3 regions of the Rhizobium sp. 01T417 genome follow, and region 1 is predicted to be linked to each of the others. Evidence: predicted binding sites of a transcription regulator. Region 1 holds the regulator's gene; each other region holds the start of a gene.
The links. The regulator PhoB, encoded in region 1, activates phosphate uptake and scavenging genes when phosphate is short. The targets are predictions, from matches to a motif close to TGTCATNNANCTGTCAT.
Positions count from the first base shown of each region.

Region 1 (7,047 bases):
GGCCTGAAGGAATACGTCAACTTCTTCGTATCCGAACAGATGATCGGACCGGACAGCCCGCTCGTCGAGTACGGCCTCGTTGCCGCTCCGGACGGTGAGCGCGACGCGATCCGCAAGGGCGTTGAAGACGGCAAGACTATGTAAGGACTTTGCCGGCGCGATCACCAGATCGCGCCGGCTTTGCCTTGTTCCGCCAAGTCGGGACGGGGTCTGAACTTCTGCAAGTTTGAGAGCCGGATCGGTCCGCCTGCCGTTTCCGCTTTTGGGGTCAAAGGGCCTGGGACCTAAACGAATGGGTACATCCATCATACTCTTGTGTCTCGTGGTGCTTGGCGCCGTTGCTTTCATCGCAGCGCGCAGCCGTGCTACGGCACTTGCCGGGGGCAAGTCCTCCGCGCTGCATTCGCGACCGGGCTACTATGGCGCCTATGCCGCCATCTGGGCGGTGCTGCCGGCACTTATCGTGCTGTGCGCCTGGCTGCTGATCAGCCCTTCGATCATTGAGTCTTCCGTCCGTGGCACTTTCCCGGATGACGTCAAGGCGCAGCCGGCCGCGCAGCAGAACCTGAATTACGGGATGGTCAGCGCGATTGCGCGCGGCTTGCCGCTCCTCACCCCGGAGAAGATCAGCGGTGCAGCCAGCGATCCGGCTGGCCTCCAGGCAAAGCTTGCTGCAAAGGGCGTTCCGCTGGCCGGCCAGCCGCAGCCATACATGATCGACGCAGCGCAAAAGCTGAACGAAGAATCGGCTTCCAGCCGCCTCGTCATGACGGCGGTCGTCCTCATCCTTGCCGTTGCCGGCGCATTCTATGCGCTTCGTGAAGTCGCTCCGCGATTCCGTGCACGCAACCGCGTCGAACGTGTCATGCTTTGGGGCCTGCTCCTGGCGTCCTCGATCGCCATCCTGACGACGATCGGTATCGTTCTGTCAATGCTGACGGAAGCCGCGCATTTCTTCGCGGTCGTTCCTGCTGCAGACTTCTTCTTCGGTACGGTCTGGGATCCGCGCTTTGCTGGTGCCGGCGGCTCGTCCTTCGGGCAATTCGGCCTGATACCGCTGCTGCTAGGCACGCTTTACATCGGCTTCGTTGCGATGCTGGTGGCGGTGCCTGTCGGCCTGTTCGCGGCGATCTACATGGCGGAATACGCGGCCCCCGCGGTGCGATCGATCGCAAAGCCGCTGCTCGAAGTGCTCGCTGGTATTCCGACGATTGTTTACGGCTTTTTCGCCCTCGTCACGGTCGGCCCCTTCCTCCGCGACCTGTCTTCGCAGGTAAACGGCCTCCTTACCGGCAATTATGCGAACTTTATTCAGGCACAGAGCGTTCTGACAGCGGGTATCGTCATGGGCATCATGCTGATCCCATACGTTTCGTCGCTCTCCGACGATATCATCACCGCTGTGCCGCGTGCGCTCCGCGATGGTTCGCTCGGTCTCGGTGCGACGCGTTCGGAGACAATCAAGAAGGTGGTGCTTCCCGCGGCGCTGCCCGGCATCGTCGGCGCGCTTCTGATGACTGCATCGCGCGCCATCGGCGAAACCATGATCGTGGTGCTGGCGGCGGGTGTCGCAGCGCGCATCCAGATCAACCCGTTCGAGCCAATGACGACAGTCACTGTCAAGATAGTCAATCAGCTCACTGGTGATCTGGAGTTCACCTCGCCGCAGACGCTGGTTGCCTTCGCGCTTGGTATCACGCTGTTCTTCATCACGCTTTGCCTCAACATCTACGCGCTCTATATCGTGCGCAAATACCGGGAGCAGTACGAATGACGGATATTGTTTCTCCGGGTCAGGGCGTTGTCGTTTCGAAGGCGCCTGAACGTCGCGACATCGGCCTCAAGCGCCGCTATGCCGCCGAGCGCCGGTTCCGCATCTATGGCATCGCTGCGATCTCCTTTGGCTTGATCTTCCTGGCGGTTTTGCTGACGAGCGTCGTCAGCAAGGGCTACACGGCCTTCCTGCAGACGGCGATCACGCTGCCGATCGAGTTCAGCGAGAAAACCATCGACCCGAACAACAAGCGCGCAACGGATCCGTCCGTGCTGATCGCGGCCAATTATTCGGTTCTCATCCGCGACGCGATGGTCAAGACGCTGAACCTCAATGCATCGAGCCGTCCCGAGGTGCGTGACGCGACCGCTATGATCTCCAAGGGCGCGCCGATCCAGCTGCGCGACATGGTCGTTGCCGATCCGTCGCTCATCGGCAGGACAGTCAACATCACCCTGCTTGCAGACGCCAACGTTGACTCCGCCAACAAGGGTCAGATTGACCTCAAGGTCGACGAGAAGAACCGCAAGGTGAACGACAGGCAGGTTGGCTGGATGAACCAGCTGGCGGAAACCGGTGCGCTGCACAAGAAATTCAACACCGGGCTCTTCGTCAACGGCAACTCCAGCCGTCCCGAGGCCGCCGGTCTTGGTGTCGCCCTGGTTGGCTCGCTTTATCTGATGTTGATCGTGCTCGTCCTTTCCCTGCCGATCGGCGTTGCCGCTTCGATTTACCTCGAGGAATTTGCACCGAAGAACAAGCTGACGGACCTGATCGAGGTCAACATCAACAACCTCGCGGCGGTTCCCTCCATCGTCTACGGTCTGCTCGGTCTTGCTGTTTTCATCAACTTCGCCGGCCTGCCGCGTTCAGCGTCGCTGGTTGGTGGTCTGGTACTGACCCTGATGACCTTGCCCACGATCATCATCGCGACCCGCGCAGCGCTTCGCGCCGTCCCGCCATCGATCCGCTCGGCCGCGCTCGGCCTCGGCGCCTCCAAGATGCAGATGGTCTTCCACCACGTCCTGCCGCTTGCGATGCCCGGTATCCTGACCGGCACGATTATCGGTCTGGCGCACGCGCTCGGGGAGACGGCGCCGCTGCTTTTGATCGGCATGGTCGCTTTCGTCGCGAATGCTCCGGCGACGCCCATGGAGCCTTCGACGGCCCTGCCGGTGCAGGTCTACATGTGGGCCAATGAAGCCGAGCGCGCCTTCGTCGAGCGGACCTCCGGCGCCATTATCGTCCTGCTCCTATTCCTGATCCTCATGAACCTCGGAGCCATCCTCTTGCGTCGTCGCTTTGAGCGCCGCTGGTAAACGGAGTAAACATTATGAACATGTTGACGGAAGCAGCAGTTGAGAAAGCGGTTGATCAGAAGATGAACACCATTCCCTACAAGATGATCGGCCAGGACGTCTCCGTTTACTACGGCGAGAAGCGCGCGCTGTTCGACGTGAAGCTGAACATCCGTGAAAACACGGTGACCGCCCTGATTGGCCCATCCGGTTGCGGCAAGTCCACCTTCCTGCGCAGCCTGAACCGCATGAACGACACGATCGACGGTTGCCGCGTCACTGGCAAGATCACGCTCGATGGCGAAGATATCTACGATCCGGATATCGACGTTGTGGAGCTTCGCGCGCGTGTAGGCATGGTGTTCCAGAAGCCCAACCCGTTCCCGAAGACGATCTACGAAAACGTCGCCTACGGTCCGCGTATCCATGGGCTCGCCAAGTCGAAGGCCGACATGGACCAGATCGTCGAACACAGCCTGCAGCGCGCCGGCCTCTGGAATGAGGTGAAGGATCGCGTTCACGAAGCCGGCACCGGTCTTTCCGGTGGTCAGCAGCAGCGCCTCTGCATCGCCCGCGCCGTCGCCGTCAGCCCCGAAGTCATCCTGATGGACGAGCCATGCTCGGCACTCGATCCGATTGCAACGGCCAAGGTCGAGGAGCTCATCCACGAGCTCCGCGAGAACTACACGATTGTCATCGTGACGCACTCGATGCAGCAGGCCGCCCGTGTTTCGCAGCGCACAGCCATGTTCCACCTTGGCAACCTCGTCGAGGAGAATGACACCGACAAGATGTTCACCAACCCGGACGATCCGCGCACCCAGGACTACATCATGGGCCGCTTCGGTTGATCGGCCGTCTCGGTAGCACTTACGATATTCAAGGATGAGCCCTATGGCATCGACACATATCTTTTCTGCCTACGACGATGATTTGAAGTTCCTGTCCCGCCGTATCTCGGAAATGGGCGGCTTGGCCGAGCAGATGGTCTCGGATGCCGTACGCGCGCTCGTAAACGGCGATACGGCTCTTGCCCAGAAGGTCATCTCGGACGATGTGATCCTCGACCACGCGGAGCGCGAGATCGGCGACAAGGCGATCGTCACGATCGCCCGCCGCCAGCCGATGGCGGCCGATCTTCGCGAGATCATGGGCTCCATCCGCATCGCGGCAGACCTGGAGCGCGTCGGCGACCTGGGCAAGAACACTGCCAAGCGCGTCATTGCCGTACAGAGCGCCGGCGTGCCGCGCAAGCTCGCCCGCGGCCTCGAGCACCTGTCCGAGCTCGCCCTCGTCCAACTCAAGGAAGTCCTCGACGTCTACACGAGCCGTGCTGCCGACAAAGCAAAATCGGTCCGTGAGCGCGACGAGGAAATCGACGCGATGTACACCTCGCTGTTCCGTGAAATGCTCACCTACATGATGGAAGATCCGCGCAACATCACCAGCTGCACGCATCTTCTGTTCTGCGCCAAGAACATCGAGCGCATCGGCGACCACGCCACCAACATTGCCGAAACGATCTACTACATGGCCACCGGTGCCCAGCCGGAAGGCGAACGTCCGAAGGACGATACCGCCAACACCGTCGGCGCAGTCACTGAATAGTCATTCCGCGACCGCGCCCCCAGGAGACCGAAACGAATGATCCCTAAAGTAGCTGTCGTTGAAGACGAAGAAGCGCTGAGCGTGCTTCTCCGCTATAACCTTGAGGCCGAAGGCTTTGAGGTCGATACCATCCTGCGCGGCGACGAGGCCGAGATCCGGCTTCAGGAACGCACGCCGGACCTTCTCATCCTCGATTGGATGTTGCCGGGCGTGTCTGGCATCGAGCTCTGCCGCCGCCTGCGCATGCGGCCGGAAACCGAGCGCCTGCCGATCATCATGCTGACCGCCCGTGGCGAGGAAAGCGAACGGGTTCGCGGCCTCTCGACCGGTGCTGACGATTACGTCGTCAAGCCGTTCTCGACGCCGGAGCTTGTCGCTCGCGTCAAGGCGATGCTGCGTCGTGCCAAGCCCGAGGTGCTCTCGACGCTGCTGAAGTGCGGCGATATCGAGCTGGATCGCGAGACGCACCGCGTTCACCGCAAGAGCCGCGAAGTCCGCCTCGGCCCGACCGAATTCCGCCTTCTCGAGTTCTTGATGGCATCGCCCGGCCGCGTCTTCTCGCGCTCGCAGTTGCTCGATGGCGTCTGGGGTCACGACATCTATGTCGACGAGCGTACTGTTGACGTCCATGTCGGCCGCCTGCGCAAGGCTTTGAACTTTTCCAACATGCAGGACGTCATCCGCACCGTGCGCGGTGCCGGCTATTCGATGGAAGCCTGATCCTTTCAGGCGAGAGCCTGAGAGGTCTTTCCCTTACAACGAAAAACGGGCCCGCGAGGGCCCGTTTTCTTTATTCCTTATCCGGCTTCCGGGTCAGGCGACCCGGTTAGCGGCCTTGCGGCGCTCGTTGACCGGCTGGTAGGCCATGCGCTGATGATACGTGCAATACGGGGAAGAGTCCGGGGACTCGCAACCGCAGAAGTGGAAGTCGTCATTGAGCGGATCGCCGACCGGCCACTTGCAGGTGCGCTCGGTGAGCTCGGTGAGGCCAAGGCGGCGAGAAATCGGAACGATTACATTTGCGGCCGGACGGAAGCGGACTTCCTCCACCGTATCGATTTCGATCTCTTCCTTGAGCATCGTCGCGCCCTGTTGGCGGGTAACGGTGCGTGTGGTGATCCGCGAGGCGTAGTTCGTGGCGCGGGGCGCCGAAGTCGTGCGCTTGGGGGTTCTGACGGTGGTCGTCGAACCGCCGGCCTTGGCACGGCCGGGCAGACTCAAACGATGGACTTTACCAATGACGGCGTTACGACTTACACCGCCAAGTTGTGCTGCGATCTGGCTGGCGCTCAGGCCTTCGGACCACAGCTTCTTCAGTTTTTCAACGCGCTCGTCTGTCCAGTTCATGCCCCTGTCTCCGCCTTATTAGCGTTGGTGTAGGCAGAATCCTTCACCGTTGCCACGGACGTATCCGAGGCAAGAAACGCTTACTCAAATTTTGGTGACTAGTTCCGCCGCATGCAGCCTAGTAATTGAGTTTTAACCTAGTGTGAGGCCGACTCCGTGACAAGAGTCGGTTGAATCTCGGGGAATCGATTTTCAAGTTTTCCCCAACTTGCTGGGCGTGAGAGTCATTTATGCAACATAGTTGTTGATAGGTCGAGCGCCTCGGGATGGCTGCTTGACGCATGCAGCGAAACCTCAGTTTTGTTGACATTGCAGTGCGAAAAGTAAATAGTGCTGCTCGCCGCCGAAAGGCGGCATTTTTAATTTTCCGGACCTGCTTTCCTTAGCCGGAGTCCGGCTGCTGATGATTGCTGATAGGAGATCGCGCCATGGCTGAAGCCGCGCTTTACGACACCTACTCTCGTGCCCCGCTGCGGTTCGAGCGAGGAGAAGGCGTGTGGCTGATCAGCGAAACGGGCGAGCGATATCTTGATTTCGGCGCGGGCGTTGCCGTCACCTCCGTTGGCCACAGCCATCCGCATGTGGTTGGCGCGCTGAAGGAGCAGGCCGACAAGGTCTGGCATCTGTCCAACATCTATGAGATCCCGGGTCAGGAAACACTGGCAAAGCGGCTGACCGATGCGACCTTCGCCGATAAGGTGTTCTTCACGAACTCCGGCGCGGAAGCCTTGGAATGCGCGATCAAGACCGCGCGCCGCTATCAGTTTTCCAAGGGCCATCCCGAGCGGTTCCATATTATCACCTTTGAAGGCGCCTTCCATGGCCGTACGCTGGCGACGATTGCCGCCGGTGGCCAGGAGAAATACCTCGAAGGCTTCGGTCCCAAGGCGCCTGGCTTCGATCAGGTGCCGTTCGGTGATCTCGATGCACTCCGCAGCGCCATCACAAATGAAACGGCCGCGATCCTCATCGAACCTATTCAGGGGGAAGGCGGCGTCCGCCCGGCGACGAACGAGTTCC
Region 1 covers NZ_JBFTQH010000003.1:328,016-335,062, forward strand. The annotation lists gene AC1DPR_RS05445 (substrate-binding domain-containing protein) at 1-144, shown strand, start outside; gene pstC (phosphate ABC transporter permease subunit PstC) at 293-1,774, shown strand; gene pstA (phosphate ABC transporter permease PstA) at 1,771-3,093, shown strand; gene pstB (phosphate ABC transporter ATP-binding protein PstB) at 3,108-3,923, shown strand; gene phoU (phosphate signaling complex protein PhoU) at 3,967-4,680, shown strand; gene phoB (phosphate regulon transcriptional regulator PhoB) at 4,717-5,400, shown strand; gene AC1DPR_RS05475 (GcrA family cell cycle regulator) at 5,494-6,027, opposite strand; gene AC1DPR_RS05480 (aspartate aminotransferase family protein) at 6,456-7,047, shown strand, end outside.

Region 2 (7,047 bases), on a different contig from region 1:
TCGGGATATCTCCATGCGCATGACGAAATTTTTGCTGGCAGCTGCCGCCGCCTGCATGCTCCACGCAGTTCCTGCAGCCGCCACGGCAGCCCAGTGCGGCAACAACGGCGCCGGCTTCAACGCCTGGGTGGACGAGTTCAAGCAAGAAGCCGTTGCAAACGGTGTCAGCCCCTCGGTTCTGGATCGCGCCTTCGCAAACGTCTCCTACAACAGGCCGACCATTGCCGCCGACCGCGGCCAGAAGAGCTTCAAGCTTTCCTTTGATGCCTTCATGCAGAAGCGCGGTGGTGCCGCGATCATCTCGCGCGGCAAGAGCATGAAGCGCTCCAATGCAGCTCTTTTTGCATCGATCGAGCGTCGCTTCGGTGTTCCTGCCGGCCCGTTGATCGCGATTTGGGGCATGGAAACCGGATTCGGCAGCTACATGGGCAACCAGCATACGCTGTCGGCCGTCTCCACGCTCGCCTATGACTGCCGTCGCTCCGACTATTTCACCGACCAGCTTTATGCCGCGCTGCAGCTGGTCTCTGAGGGTTATCTCAATACGCAGGCGCGTGGAGCAGCGCATGGTGAAATCGGCCAGACGCAGTTCCTGCCGCGCAATGTCGTGCGCTTCGGCGCCGATGGCGACGGCGACGGCCGCGTCGATATGGTCGGTTCTCGCGCTGACGCGCTTGCCTCGACTGCCAACTTCCTGAAGGGCCATGGCTGGCAGGCCGGTGCGGGTTATCAGCCGGGCGAGCCCAACTTCGCGGCCATCGCCGGCTGGAACGCGGCGACGGTCTATCAGCAGGCGATCGCCTACATTGGACAGCAGATAGACGGAAATTGAGAACAGCGTAGCGTAAGCCAAAAGCGCCGAACCGAACTTCGGCGCTTTTTTTGTTTTGGGCTTAGACGTCCGGGCGAATGAAGTCGCGAGTTTCGGAATCCATCACCCAGAGTTCGCCGGTCGAGATGTCGAACCAGGCACCGTGAAGCGCGATCTTGCCTTCCTCCTCCAATGCCTTGATGTTCGGGAAGGTCCTGAGATTCTCAATGGAGTTGCGGATCGATACGCGCTCGAGCGCGGTCTGACGCTCGGAAGGCGTCATGACATCGTTGGCGCCGATCTGCTCTGCGGCAGGCTTCACGAGCGACATCCAGCGTCCGATAAAGTCACCGGGTGAAAGGGGTTCGGCACTTGGGTCGAGAGCGGCCCTGATGCCCCCACAGCGCCCGTGACCCATGACCACGATGTCCGTAACCTTCAAGGCCTGAACCGCGAATTCCAGCGCAGCCGAGGTGGCATGGAAATGGCCGTCCGGCTCGTAGGGCGGCACCATATTGGCCACGTTGCGGATGACGAACAGTTCGCCGGGACCGGCATCGAATATCAGCTCGGGCGCAGCGCGCGAATCCGAACATGCGACCACCAGCGTACTTGGGTTTTGGCCGTGCTCGGCCAGCGCTTTATAGCGATCACGGGCGTCCGTGTAACGCCCGTTCATAAAGTTGCGATAACCGTCGAGAAGGGTGTTTGGAAAACGCTGCATGATCTTCGATTACAGCTTGCGCCCGGCAAGATCAATATCGCACTGCAAGATAGGAAGCGTCGTCAGCTTTTGCGCCTTTGCGCCGGATGCATCAAGCGCCGCATCTGGACCATCGCCATCGGCGTTGCCAGGCTCGACGAGTCGCTTGCCAGCGTCAATTCATCGCTGCCCCGCTTTACGGCGCGGGCAAGCACCTCGTAGACGCTTGCCGTTGCAAGCTGAAGCGCCTTCTCGTCCTCCATGCCGGAAAGAAGTCGCGACAGAAACAGCGCGGCAAGTAGATCTCCGAGACCATTCGGCGGCTTGTCGATAAGGCGATGCTCCGCCAGCAGCGCATGACGCCCCGAAAGATAGAGGTTCCCTGTGCCGCCGGCCATCATCGGCACCGCTGACGTCACCAGCATGCGGGAGGGCCCCAGCGACAGGGCGGCGTCCATAATCGCCGTATTGTCCTCCAGCGGGGCACCTACAAGCCAGGCCAGTTCGTATCGATTGGGCGTCGCAAGCGAAGCCAGTGGTATCAGATGATCCCTGATCGCCTCCGCCGTTGCCTGTGGTACGTAGAGACCACCCAGATCCCCCATGACCGGATCGCAAACATAGAGCAGGTCCGGCTTGTGCTCGCGCAAAGCCGTCACGAGCCGAGCAACCGAGCGCGCCTGCGCGGCATTGCCGAAATAGCCGGAAAGAACCGCCTTCACCTCGCCGATCCAAGGCGCGCGAATGAGATCGTCGATAGCCGCGTCAAAATCGCTTTCGGTGAACGTTAGCCGCGTCGACCGACCGTGACCGGGATGCCACGGAAGCACGATCGTCGGCAACGCCCAGACCTGGTGACCAAGCGTCTCTAGTGCAAAGACCGCTGCACGATTTCCGACGGAGCCGCGCACAACGTGGCTAGAGATAACGATGACAGTTCCTGCGGCATTTTCCGACATGATGCTCGACTCGGCTTCCAATGAGTGTTGATCCCCTTTTTGCAGCTTCACTGTCAACTGCCCTTCATGCAGGCATGCCAACGTCGCCCCTCAAGAATTTCCACGTACTTACGGCAAACCAAAAATCTTTCGAAAATTTGCGTCCCGGCGGCCAAAAACGCATGAAAGCTGCCTCGGGATGCCGTCTTTTAGAGATTCTTTCGTCAAATCTTCTGCTAACTTGCGCCAAATCGAGGAGATGAGGAGTATCTGCGATGGCTGGCCGAAACAATCCGAAGCGCGAAAAACAACTGGAGAGCGCGACCAAGATCGCGACGGCAACGGGGGAAGCCTACCTCAATCCCGAGTTCCTGTTCGGTCGCGCCAGCGGCGACGACCTGGAACGCTACACACCGGAGATGCTGGCGCTTTCGGCCATCCATTCCGCCAAGGAGCTCGCGGCCTGGGGCAGCAATTCGGCACGGATCACCATCGAGACCATCGCCGATGTGGAGCCCGACGGCGTTGCCGTATCCGTTCTCACGGTCACCGACCACAACATGCCGTTCCTGTATGAATCGGTAATGGGCGAAGTTACCAGCAGCTATCGCGACCTCTACATGGCCGTGCATCCGATCCTGGTGATGGAGGATGGCAAGGCGCCGGAACTTTACTCCGCCGATCTCCCGAGCGAGCCGGCCAATCGCGTCAGCCATATCCAGCTGCATCTTGCCCCTCTAACGACAGCCCAGGCCGCAGACCTCGTCAAGCGGATAAAGACGGTGGTCGAGCAGGTGCGCGTGACGGTTTCCGACTGGAGGCCCATGCTGGACAAGCTCGGAACCGTGATCGATGAGCTTTCCGCTTACAATGCCAGCCGCCGGAAAGCGGAAAGGGATGAAGCGCTTGCCTTCCTGACGTGGCTGCGCGACGCGAACTTCACCTTCCTCGGAATGCGCGAATATGTCTATTCCGGAAAGGGCGCGAGCGCGAAGGTTGAGCGCGACAAGGGCACCGGTCTCGGCATTCTCTCCAACCCAGACGTACTCGTTCTGCGCACCGGCAGGGACGCCGTTACGACCACGCCTGAAATTCTGGCATTCCTCGATGGTCCGGATTTCCTGATCGTCACTAAGGCCAACGTCAAGTCGATTGTCCATCGCCGCGCCTATATGGACTATGTCGGTGTCAAGCGCTTCGATACCAACGGGAATGTGACCGGCGAGTTGCGCATCGTCGGTCTCTTCACCTCCACTGCCTACACGTCGCTCGCCAGCGATATCCCGTTGCTCCGCTCCAAGATCGAACGAGTGAAGGAACATTTCGGCTTTGACCCCATGAGCCACTCCGGCCGCATGCTGGACAACACGCTGGAATCCTATCCGCGCGACGACCTCTTCCAGATCGATACGACGCTTCTGGCGAGCTTTGCCGAACAGATCAATGATCTCGCCGATCGGCCGCGCGTGCGGGCGCTGCCGCGCATCGATCACTTCGATCGTTTCGTTTCCGTGATCGTCTATGTGCCGCGCGAAGAGTACGATTCGATCGTGCGTGAGAAGATCGGAGCCTATCTGAAGACCGTCTATGACGGCCGTGTCTCGGCCTACTACCCGGCCTTCCCCGAAGGCGGAGTTGCGCGCGTCCATTTCATCATCGGTCGGTCCGGAGGCAAAACCCCACGCGTGCCACAGGCAAAGCTGGAGGAGGCCATCCGCGCGATCACCGCGCGCTGGGATGACCGCTTCGAGGCGCTTGCCGGACCGAAGGCGCCGCGCCTGCAGGTAAGCCATGCCTTCCAGGATCTCTTCCCGCCGGAAGAGACCTACTATGATCTCGAGGACATCGCCGCCTGCGCGGCTGGCGAACCAATCCGTATTGCGTTCTACACGCGGGAAAAGGATGGGATCGAACTGCTGTGCCTGAAGATTTTCCATTCCGGCGGCCAGCTCGCTTTGTCCCGCCGCGTGCCATTGCTTGAAAACCTCGGCTTTAATGTCATCAGCGAAGGAACATTCGATATTGATGTCACCCTACCCGGCGGCTCGGAAAAGCTGGTCGTGCTGCACGACATGGAGCTCGAGGCCCGAGGCGGTATCGAGATCGACCTTCACCGCCACGGAGCAACCTTGGAAGAAGCCTTCCTTGCAGCGTTCGGCGGGCTGATTGACAATGACACCTTCAACCGGCTGATCGTCTCGGCGGGCCTGACCGCACGCGAAACCAGCGTTCTTCGCGCCTACGCACGCTATCTGCGCCAGGCCGGCATCCCTTATTCGCTCGATTATATTGCAACGACGCTCGATAAATACCCGGCAATCGCGGCGATGATCTTTCGGCTGTTCCACGACACGCTTGATCCCAAGATCACCGACAAGGCGCGGATGAAGAAGGCAAGCGAACAGCACGAAAAGATCGAAGCAGCACTCTCCGACGTGCCGAGCCTCGATGACGATCGGATCCTGCGGCGCTACGTCAACGTCGTGGACGCAACCCTGAGAACCAACTACTTCCAGCGCAATCCGGACGGCTCGCCGAAAGCGATGCTGGCCTTCAAGCTTGATCCCAATCTGGTCGACGGGTTGCCGGAACCCCGACCATTCCGCGAGATGTTCGTCTATGGTGTCGAAGTCGAAGGCGTGCACCTGCGGTTCGGCAAGGTGGCGCGCGGTGGCTTGCGTTGGTCCGATCGTGCGGAAGATTATCGCACCGAAGTCCTCGGGCTCGTGAAGGCACAGCAGGTCAAGAACGCCGTCATCGTGCCAGTCGGCGCAAAGGGCGGCTTCTATCCGAAGAAGCTCCCGATCGGCGGTAACCGGGACGAGATCTTCAACGCCGGCCGCGAAGCCTACAAAACCTATATCCGCACGCTGCTGTCGATCACCGACAACATCAGTGGCGCCGATATCGTGCCGCCGAAGGACACGGTAAGGCTTGACGGCGACGATCCCTATTTTGTCGTGGCCGCCGACAAGGGGACGGCCACATTCTCGGATACCGCCAACGCGCTCGCCCAGGAGGCCGGCTTCTGGCTGGACGATGCCTTCGCCTCGGGTGGCTCGGCTGGCTACGATCACAAGAAGATGGGCATCACCGCCCGTGGTGCTTGGGAAACCGTGAAGCGCCACTTCCGCGAAATGGACATCGACATCCAGACCACGCCGTTCACCGTTGCGGGCGTCGGCGACATGTCCGGCGATGTGTTCGGCAACGGCATGTTGCTGTCGCCAAAAATCCGGCTGGTCGCCGCTTTCGACCATCGTGATATTTTCATCGACCCCGACCCGAATATGGAAAAGACGCTTACCGAGCGCCGGCGGCTTTTCAATCTGGCCCGATCGAGCTGGCAGGATTTCGACAAGGGGGTCCTTTCGAAAGGCGGCATGGTCATTTCGCGATCGGCGAAGTCCGTGACGCTGACGCCGGAGGCAGTAGCCGCAATCGGTATAGACAAGGCCGTTGCGACGCCTTTCGAAATCATGACGGCCATTCTGAAGAGCCCCGTCGATTTGCTGTGGTTCGGCGGTATCGGCACCTACGTCAAAGCGCCGTCTGAAACAGACGCCGAGGTCGGCGATCGCGCCAATGACCCTATTCGTGTCGCGGCGGAAGACGTGCGCGCCAAGGTGATCGGCGAGGGCGCGAATCTTGGCGTCACACAGAAGGGACGTATCGCCTATGGCCTGAGAGGCGGGCGCTGCAATTCCGACGCAATCGACAATTCGGCCGGCGTCAACACGTCGGACGTCGAGGTCAACATCAAGATCGCTCTTGCCGCGGCAATGCACGATAACCGTCTCACACGGGCGAAGCGCGACCAGCTGCTGTCGTCAATGACCGACGAGGTCGGCAAGCTTGTGCTCCGGAACAACTATCTGCAGTCTCTGGCGATTTCGCTGACCGAGCGTAAGGGTACAGCCAACGGGCTGGAACTTGCCCGGCTCATGACGGTGCTCGAAGGCGCCAAGCAGTTGAACCGGAAGGTCGAGACGCTACCCGACGACACCGTCCTTGCCGAGCGCTATGCAGCAGGCAGGCCACTGACGAGACCCGAGATCGGCGTCCTGCTTTCCTATGCCAAGATCGTCTTGTTTGACGCTTTGGCGGCCAGCGATTTGCCTGATGATCCCTATTTCGCCGCAACGCTTTCCAATTACTTCCCTGCGAAGATGCGCAAGACGAACGCGTCCGATATCGACGCCCATCGTCTGAAACGGGAGATCATTGCCACGGTGCTCGCCAACGAAGCCATTAACCGCGGCGGCCCCGGCTTCGCCGTCAGCATGATGGATGCCACGGCGGCATCCGCGCCGGAGGTCGTTCGGGCGGCAATCATTGCCCGTGATGGCTTCGATCTCGGACGCCTTTGGACGGACACGGATGCGTTGGACGGCAGGATTGGCGGCCAGATGCAGAACCGCATCTACGAGGAGATCAGCCACACCTTCACCGTCCTGACGCGCCTCCTTCTGAAGACACAGATGGCCAAGGGCGATATCGCCACCACTATTGAGAGGCTTCAGGCAGCCCTGAAGAAGCTCAAGCCGATATTCGCCAACCAGACAGTGCCCGAGCTTGAGGCACGTCAGCAGGAG
Region 2 covers NZ_JBFTQH010000002.1:87,703-94,749, reverse strand. The annotation lists gene AC1DPR_RS02630 (lytic murein transglycosylase) at 14-832, shown strand; gene AC1DPR_RS02625 (carbonic anhydrase) at 894-1,535, opposite strand; gene pdxY (pyridoxal kinase PdxY) at 1,598-2,473, opposite strand; gene AC1DPR_RS02615 (NAD-glutamate dehydrogenase) at 2,728-7,047, shown strand, end outside.
Region 2: AC1DPR_RS02615 (NAD-glutamate dehydrogenase) is a predicted target of PhoB. The motif match lies at 2,525-2,541, and genes of this name have one in related genera.

Region 3 (7,047 bases), on a different contig from region 1:
GGCGCGGGCCAACGTGCTGCGAAACACCATCGTTGACGTCGTGCGGGCAAGTCGCACGAAACAGATCGCTGCGGCGGGGAAGACGGTTCCGGAGGCAGCGCCGCCTCCGCTCGCCAAAGCTGAGCCTTCCGAATGGCCGCCGGCGGAGTTCATCGACGTGCTGGTTGCGGAAGATAACGAAGTCAACCAGATCGTCTTTACGCAGATATTGCAGGAAACCGGCCTCAGTTTTCTCGTCGTCGGCAACGGCGAGGAGGCGGTCGAGGCATGGGATCGCTGCGCACCACGCATCATCATGATGGATGTCTCGATGCCTGTCATGAACGGCCACGACGCGACGCGCGCAATACGCGATCGCGAACGCGTACAAGGTCATCGCGTGCCGATCATCGGAGTGACGGCGCATACGCTGGAGGTCGACCGCGATCTCTGCCTGGACGCCGGAATGGACGATTACATGTCAAAACCGATTAGCCCGGAACTGCTCGAAGAGAAGCTTGCGCTGTGGCTGCGCGCGAGCGAGCAGCACGCGGGGTCTAGGATTTGATGCCGCAGAGCATCTCGCGTTTTCCGGCAAAGCCGGCACGACGCTCCACCGCAAAGCCGGCGGCGATCAGGTTTCGTCGGACAAAGCCGGCCGCCGCATAGGTCGCGAAGGTTCCGCCTGGCTTCGTCTTCTCGCAGACGAGGCGCATCAATTCGTCAGACCACATGTCGGCATTGCGCGATGGGGCGAAGCCGTCGAGATACCAGGCATCGAAGCCGGCTTGCGCGGCCGCGACGCCTTCGAGAGCATGGCCGTGGATAACGCTGAGCGACGTCTGGTCATCGAGCCGCAGGAAGACGCTTGCTTCCGGCGTTTCCGGCCAGGCGGCCGCCAGGGCTTGCCGCTCGATGTCGATCTCGGCCCAATGAGAAAGCGCACGGTCGATTTCCCCACGCCGCATCAGATAAAGTTCAAACGACATGAAGTGTAGTTGCTGCCCGTTGCGCCGAAAGAGTTTCCATTGCCGCCACGTTTCGGCGAAATTCAAACCTGTGCCGAAGCCGAGCTCACCGATCAGGAAGTCGCCGTTATCCTGCCAGCGCTGCGGCAGGCCGTTGCCGGCGAGGAAAACGTGTCCGCATTCCAGCCGGCCATCGGTCTGGCAATAAAAATGGTCGCCAAAGGCCGGTGAATAGGGCATATCGCCGTCGCGCCACTCCAGCGGCTGGTGGGGGCCAGCACTCTTTTCGGGATCAGTATCTGTCATGCCAAAAGCCGATAGTCCGACCGCGCGTTCCGGTCAATCATCGACTGCCCTGCTGATCATCGGTGGCGGTATCATGGGGCTATGGGCAGCGGTTCAGGCGGAACGCCTGGGCATCAATGCATGGCTCATCGAAGCCGGCCGGCTTGGTCACGGCGCGAGCGGCGGTCTGCTCGGGGCGCTGATGCCGCACATGCCGGACAAGTGGAATGCCAAGAAGCAATTTCAGTTCGATGCGCTCGTTTCTCTGGAGGCGGAGATTGCAGCGTTGGAACGGCAGACCGGTCTTTCCGCCGGCTATAGGCGCTCGGGCCGCCTCATTCCGCTGCCGAAGCCGCATTTGCGCGAGATCGCGCTCGGTCATTCCCGGGATGCCAAGCATCGCTGGATCGCCGGCGAGCAGCGCTACCACTGGCGCGTGCTCGACAAGCCTCCCCAGGACAACTGGCTGGACGCAGCGGCAGGTGAAAGCGGCTTCGTGCACGACACGCTTGCCGCCAGAGTCGCGCCGCGGTCGCTCATCGCGCTCCTAGCGGCATCACTGCGCGACGCACGGAGCGTCCGCGTTGCCGAAAACGTTTCGGTCGATGATCTCGCTCTTGAGCGCAAGGTTGCGATTACCAGTGCAGGTGACATTGCTTTCAGACAGTGCATTGTCGCTGCCGGCCACCAATCCTTTCCATTGCTGCAGCGGTATACCGGTGGCCTTGTGAAGCCGCTGGGCCAGCCCGTCAAAGGCCAGGCAGCCCTGCTGAAAGTCGACATAGCCCCGTCCTTGCCGACGATCTTTCGCGACGGGCTGTATATCGTTGCGCATGAGGGCGGCCATGTCGCCGTCGGCAGCACCAGCGAGAATCGCTTCGACGAACCATTCTCGACGGACGAGCAGCTCGACGCGCTGCTTGAGGCATCTGCCCAATTGGTGCCGGCGTTGCGAGGCGCGCCCGTTGTTGAGCGGTGGGCCGGTCTGCGGCCGAAAGCGATCGATCGTGATCCGATGATCGGCGTCCATCCCGACCATGCCGGCCTGATCGCATTGACCGGCGGCTTCAAGGTCAGCTTCGGCCTGGCGCACCGTCTGGCTGCGGCAGCGATCCACCTCGCGGCCGGCCGCCAGCCGCCCTTCGCGCTGCCGGAAAGCTTCTTGCTCGCCAATCACATCTGCGTCGCTTCACGCTAAACGTGAATTAGCACCTCCTGCCTTTCGTTATTCTGTCATGCAAATCACCTATCTGCTAGCGCAACCGCGGCGCCGACGGAGGGCTGTGCCGTTTGTTCGACGGAGGAAATTGGATGCGCTATGCCATTTGCTTTACACCCGCTGCGAGCGACCCGCTTTCGCACGTGGCTGCAAACTGGTTGGGTCGAAACGTGTTCTCTGGCGAGATGGTCGAGCCGACAGCGATCCGCGGCCTGAGCATTCACGAGATTGCCTTCCATACGGCGCTACCGCGCCGCTATGGCTTCCAAGGTGTTCTGAAGGCGCCCTTCCGCCTCGCCGCCGACGTAACGGAGGCGCAACTTCTGCGGGATCTGATGCGCTTCTGTGGAACGCTGACGCCGTTTCACATCCATCAGCTTGAGGTGGCGAGGCTCGGTGTATTCTACAGTCTCGTTCCGTCGCGGCCTTGCGAACATGTCCACTATCTTTCCAGTGCCGTCGTTCAAGAGTTCGACCGATTCCGGGCGCCGTTGAGCGAGGCAGAAATCGAGCGGACGGACCCGGGTGGCCTGTCGGCGGCGCAGTTCGCCAATCTGTATCGCTGGGGCAGCCCTTTTGTGATGGACGAGTTTCGCTTTCATATGCCGCTGACCGGTCCTGTCAGCCACTGCGACATGCCACGGGTCGAGCAGGCGCTTCGGAACGCCTTCGAGCCAGTCCTCGCCGATCCCGTCAAGGTCGCCAATGTCGCGCTGATGGTCGAAGAGGGGAATGGCGGGCCGTTTAGCGTGCATTCGCTGCATCCGATGGGCAAGGTCAGCGCACGTCGAGATCGTGTTCCTACACTGGCCTAAGAGTTTGCGCCGCAAAGGCAAAACTCTGTTGCGTACTTTCCGTCTCGACATTCCTTCTCTGGATGCTACCGTTTCGCCGACTTTCAGGAAGGTGATTTCATGGTATCCGAAACTTATCCGCGCAATCTGATCGGTTACGGTCGCAACACGCCCGACCCGAAGTGGCAGGGCGATGCCTGCGTGGCCGTTCAGTTCGTTATCAATTACGAAGAAGGCGGCGAAAGCTGCATTCTCGATGGCGATCCTGCCTCCGAAAACCTTCTGTCGGAAATTGTCGGTGCCGCGTCCTGGCCGGGTCAGCGAAACCTCAATATGGAATCGATTTACGAATATGGCTCGCGCGCCGGGTTCTGGCGCTTGTGGCGCATGTTCACGGAGCTCAAGGTTCAGGCCACCGTTTATGGGGTGACGCTTGCTATGGCGCGCAACCCGGAGGCGGTCGCGGCCATGAAGGAAGCCGGTTGGGAGATCGCCAGCCACGGGTACCGCTGGCTTGAGTACAAGGACTTCCAGGAAGACGTCGAGCGCAAGCATATCCAGGAAGCCGTGCGCCTCCACACGGAACTGACCGGCGAACGTCCCTACGGAATGTACCAAGGCAAGCCTTCGGACAACACGCTGCGCCTCGTCATGGAAGAGGGCGGTTTCCTTTATTCCTCTGACTCTTATGCCGACGATCTGCCGTTTTGGGTGAAGGGTGTCGATGACAACCCGTTCCTGATCATACCCTATACGCTCGAGACGAACGACATGCGCTTTGCAACGCCGCAAGGCTTCAATTCCGGCGATCAGTTCTTCACTTACCTCAAGGATGCCTTCGATACGCTGTATGAAGAGGGGAAGGCCGGCAGCCCGAAGATGATGTCGGTTGGCCTGCATTGCCGTCTCGTCGGTCGTCCCGGTCGCGCCGCAGCGTTGAAACGCTTCATCGAATATGTGCTGAAGCACGACAAGGTGTGGATACCCAGGCGAATCGAGATCGCGCAGCATTGGCATGCCCACCACAAGCCGGAGACAATCTGATGCTTTCGCGGGACGAGTTCGTGTCACGCTACGGCGGTGTCTTTGAACATTCGCCGTTCATTGCCGAGCGTGCCTATGACGACGGTTTCGTCGGCGACGAACTGACGGTGGATCGTGTCCACACGGCGCTCGTTGCCATCTTCCGGGCGGCGAGTCCGGAGGAGCGGCTCGGCGTGCTGCGTGCCCATCCCGATCTTGCCGGACGTCTCGCGATAGCGGGTGAGCTTACCGAAGACAGCAAGAAAGAGCAGGCAGGCGCCGGGCTCGATCGGCTGAGCGCCGCGGAACATGGCCGCTTCACCGAGCTCAACACGGCCTATGTCGAAGAGTTCGGCTTTCCCTTCATCATCGCGGTTAAGGGCCTGAACAAGGATGACATTCTGGCTGCCTTCGAAAAGCGCATCGACAACACGCGCGATGAAGAGTTCGAAACAGCCACCGCACAGGTCGAGCGTATCGCGTTTCTGCGCCTTGAGATGATACTGCCGGGGCGTTGAGACAGGCAGCTCCTTGGTGCTTTTCTCTTTTGCGCCCGTGACTTATAGTTGCGCCATGAGGCCATCCGAAGTGCTGGAGAAGAACAGGCAGGCGATCCGCGAAGTGACGAAGCGCTTCAACGCGGCGAACCCACGTGTCTTCGGCTCCGTGGCGCGCGGCGAGGACCGGCCGGACAGCGATCTGGATATTCTGGTGGATGCGCTGCCGGGCAGCACATTGTTGACGCTGGGCGGCTTGCAGGACGCACTGGAACAGATGATGCTGGGTACGTCCATCCATCTGCTGACGCCCGGCGACTTTCCCGAACCCGTGCGTATCCGTGTCCTTTCGGAAGCGAAGCCCATATGAGCCTCGAGCGAATTTCCTACCTGCTGGAGCGCATGCGGCAAGCCGCTACCGATGCCCATCAAATGGTCACCGATGTCAGTAAGGAGCACTTTCTGGCTGATATCATCCTTCAGCGGGCGGTCGGAATGAGCCTCCTGATGGCTTCGGAGATCGCTGCACAACTCATAAAGATCCATCCCGAGTTTATGGTAGAGCACCCCGAGTTCCCTTGGGGCGCGATGCGAGGCATGCGCAATCGTATTGCTCATGGCTATTTCGACATCGATCTCGACAAGATTTGGGCGACCGCGAAAGACGATGTTCCCGACCTGCTCTACAGACTTGACCTCGTGCGCAATTGGCGTGCCGAAGGCGAATAAAGACATGTCTCAAATCCTCGATATTGTTCCGCTGACCAAATCCGCCTTTGCGCCCTTCGGTGATATCATCGAAGCCGATCCGGTAACGATGCGCTATATCAACAACGGAACGACCGAGCGCTTCCATGCGCTTGCCGCTGCCGAAGCGGCAGGCGAGGGCGCGCGCGTCATCATCAACCTGTTTCGCGGCCAGCCGCGCCACTTTCCCTATGAAGTTGGCATGATGGAGCGGCATCCGTTCGGCAGCCAGAGTTTTTCGCCTATCTCCGGCCGCCCCTATCTCGTCGTCGTCTCCGAGGACGAGGGCGGCAAGCCCGGTCGTCCGCGGGTGTTTCTGGCGCGGGGCGATCAGGGCGTGAACTATCGCCGCAATACCTGGCACCACCCGTTGATGTCGCTTGGCGCCGTAAGCGATTTCCTTGTTGTCGACCGCGAGGGACCCGGCAACAATCTGGAAGAATACTTCTTCGAAAGGCCCTTCATCATCAGCGAGCCGAGCCTATGACCGGACTGACCACCCACGTACTAGATACCGCGTCCGGCAAGCCGGCCGAGGGATTGCGGATCGATCTCTTTCACCTTGAAGGAGAGGTCCGTCGCCATATGAAGACGGTCAAGACCAATTCCGACGGCCGCGTCGACGGCGGGCCGATCCTGATCGGCGATAGCTTCAAGGCGGGGACTTATGAACTCGTCTTTCATGCCGGAGACTATCTGCGCGCCGAGGGTATTGCTCTGCCACACCCGGCCTTTCTGGATCTCGTGCCGATCCGCTTCGGTATTGCCGACGTCACCGCGCATTACCACGTGCCCTTGTTGATCTCGCCTTACGGCTATTCGACCTATCGCGGTAGCTAGGTGATGCGGTTTGCGGCGATCGCGGATGTACACGGCAACCATCTGGCGCTCGAGGCGGTGCTGGCCGATATCGCGGCGCAGGGCGTTACCGAGATCGTCAATCTCGGCGATTGTTTCAGCGGCCCGCTGACGGCAGGGCGAACTGCGGAGCTTCTGCGGGAGCGAGACATGCTAACCGTCCGCGGCAATCACGATCGCTATCTGATCGAACAGCGGCGCGAGGCCATGCATCTTTCGGACACGGCAGCGTTTGATCAGCTGACGGCGGACGACCTGCAATGGTTGCGCGGCCTGCCGACGAGCGCCGTTTATCGGAGCGAGGTCTACCTTTGCCACGCGACGCCTGCGAACGACAGCACCTATTGGCTGGAATCCGTGTCTACGGAAGGCCATGTCTTCCTGAAGCCGCTTGCAGAGATCGAGGCGTTGGCCACGGGCGCGGATTTCCCGCTGATCCTCTGTGGCCATAGCCATATCCCGCGACTGGTTCGCCTCAGCGATGACAGGCTGATCGTCAATCCCGGCAGCGTCGGCTGCCCGGCCTATGACGACGATCGACCGCATTACCACAAGGTCGAGACCGGCCACCCGCTGGCGTCCTATTGTATCCTGGAAAAGGGCGAGACCGGCTGGCTCCCTGCCTTCCGCACGGTCGCCTACGACTACATGGCCATGTCGCGCCTCGCAAATGAAAA
Region 3 covers NZ_JBFTQH010000017.1:24,507-31,553, forward strand. The annotation lists gene AC1DPR_RS17655 (response regulator) at 1-547, shown strand, start outside; gene mnmC2 (tRNA (5-methylaminomethyl-2-thiouridine)(34)-methyltransferase MnmC2) at 537-1,253, opposite strand; gene AC1DPR_RS17665 (NAD(P)/FAD-dependent oxidoreductase) at 1,252-2,430, shown strand; gene AC1DPR_RS17670 (DUF1045 domain-containing protein) at 2,544-3,266, shown strand; gene puuE (allantoinase PuuE) at 3,366-4,289, shown strand; gene uraD (2-oxo-4-hydroxy-4-carboxy-5-ureidoimidazoline decarboxylase) at 4,289-4,786, shown strand; gene AC1DPR_RS17685 (nucleotidyltransferase family protein) at 4,842-5,135, shown strand; gene AC1DPR_RS17690 (HepT-like ribonuclease domain-containing protein) at 5,132-5,494, shown strand; gene AC1DPR_RS17695 (ureidoglycolate lyase) at 5,499-5,999, shown strand; gene uraH (hydroxyisourate hydrolase) at 5,996-6,352, shown strand; gene AC1DPR_RS17705 (metallophosphoesterase family protein) at 6,356-7,047, shown strand, end outside.
Region 3: AC1DPR_RS17670 (DUF1045 domain-containing protein) is a predicted target of PhoB. The motif match lies at 2,453-2,469, and genes of this name have one in related genera.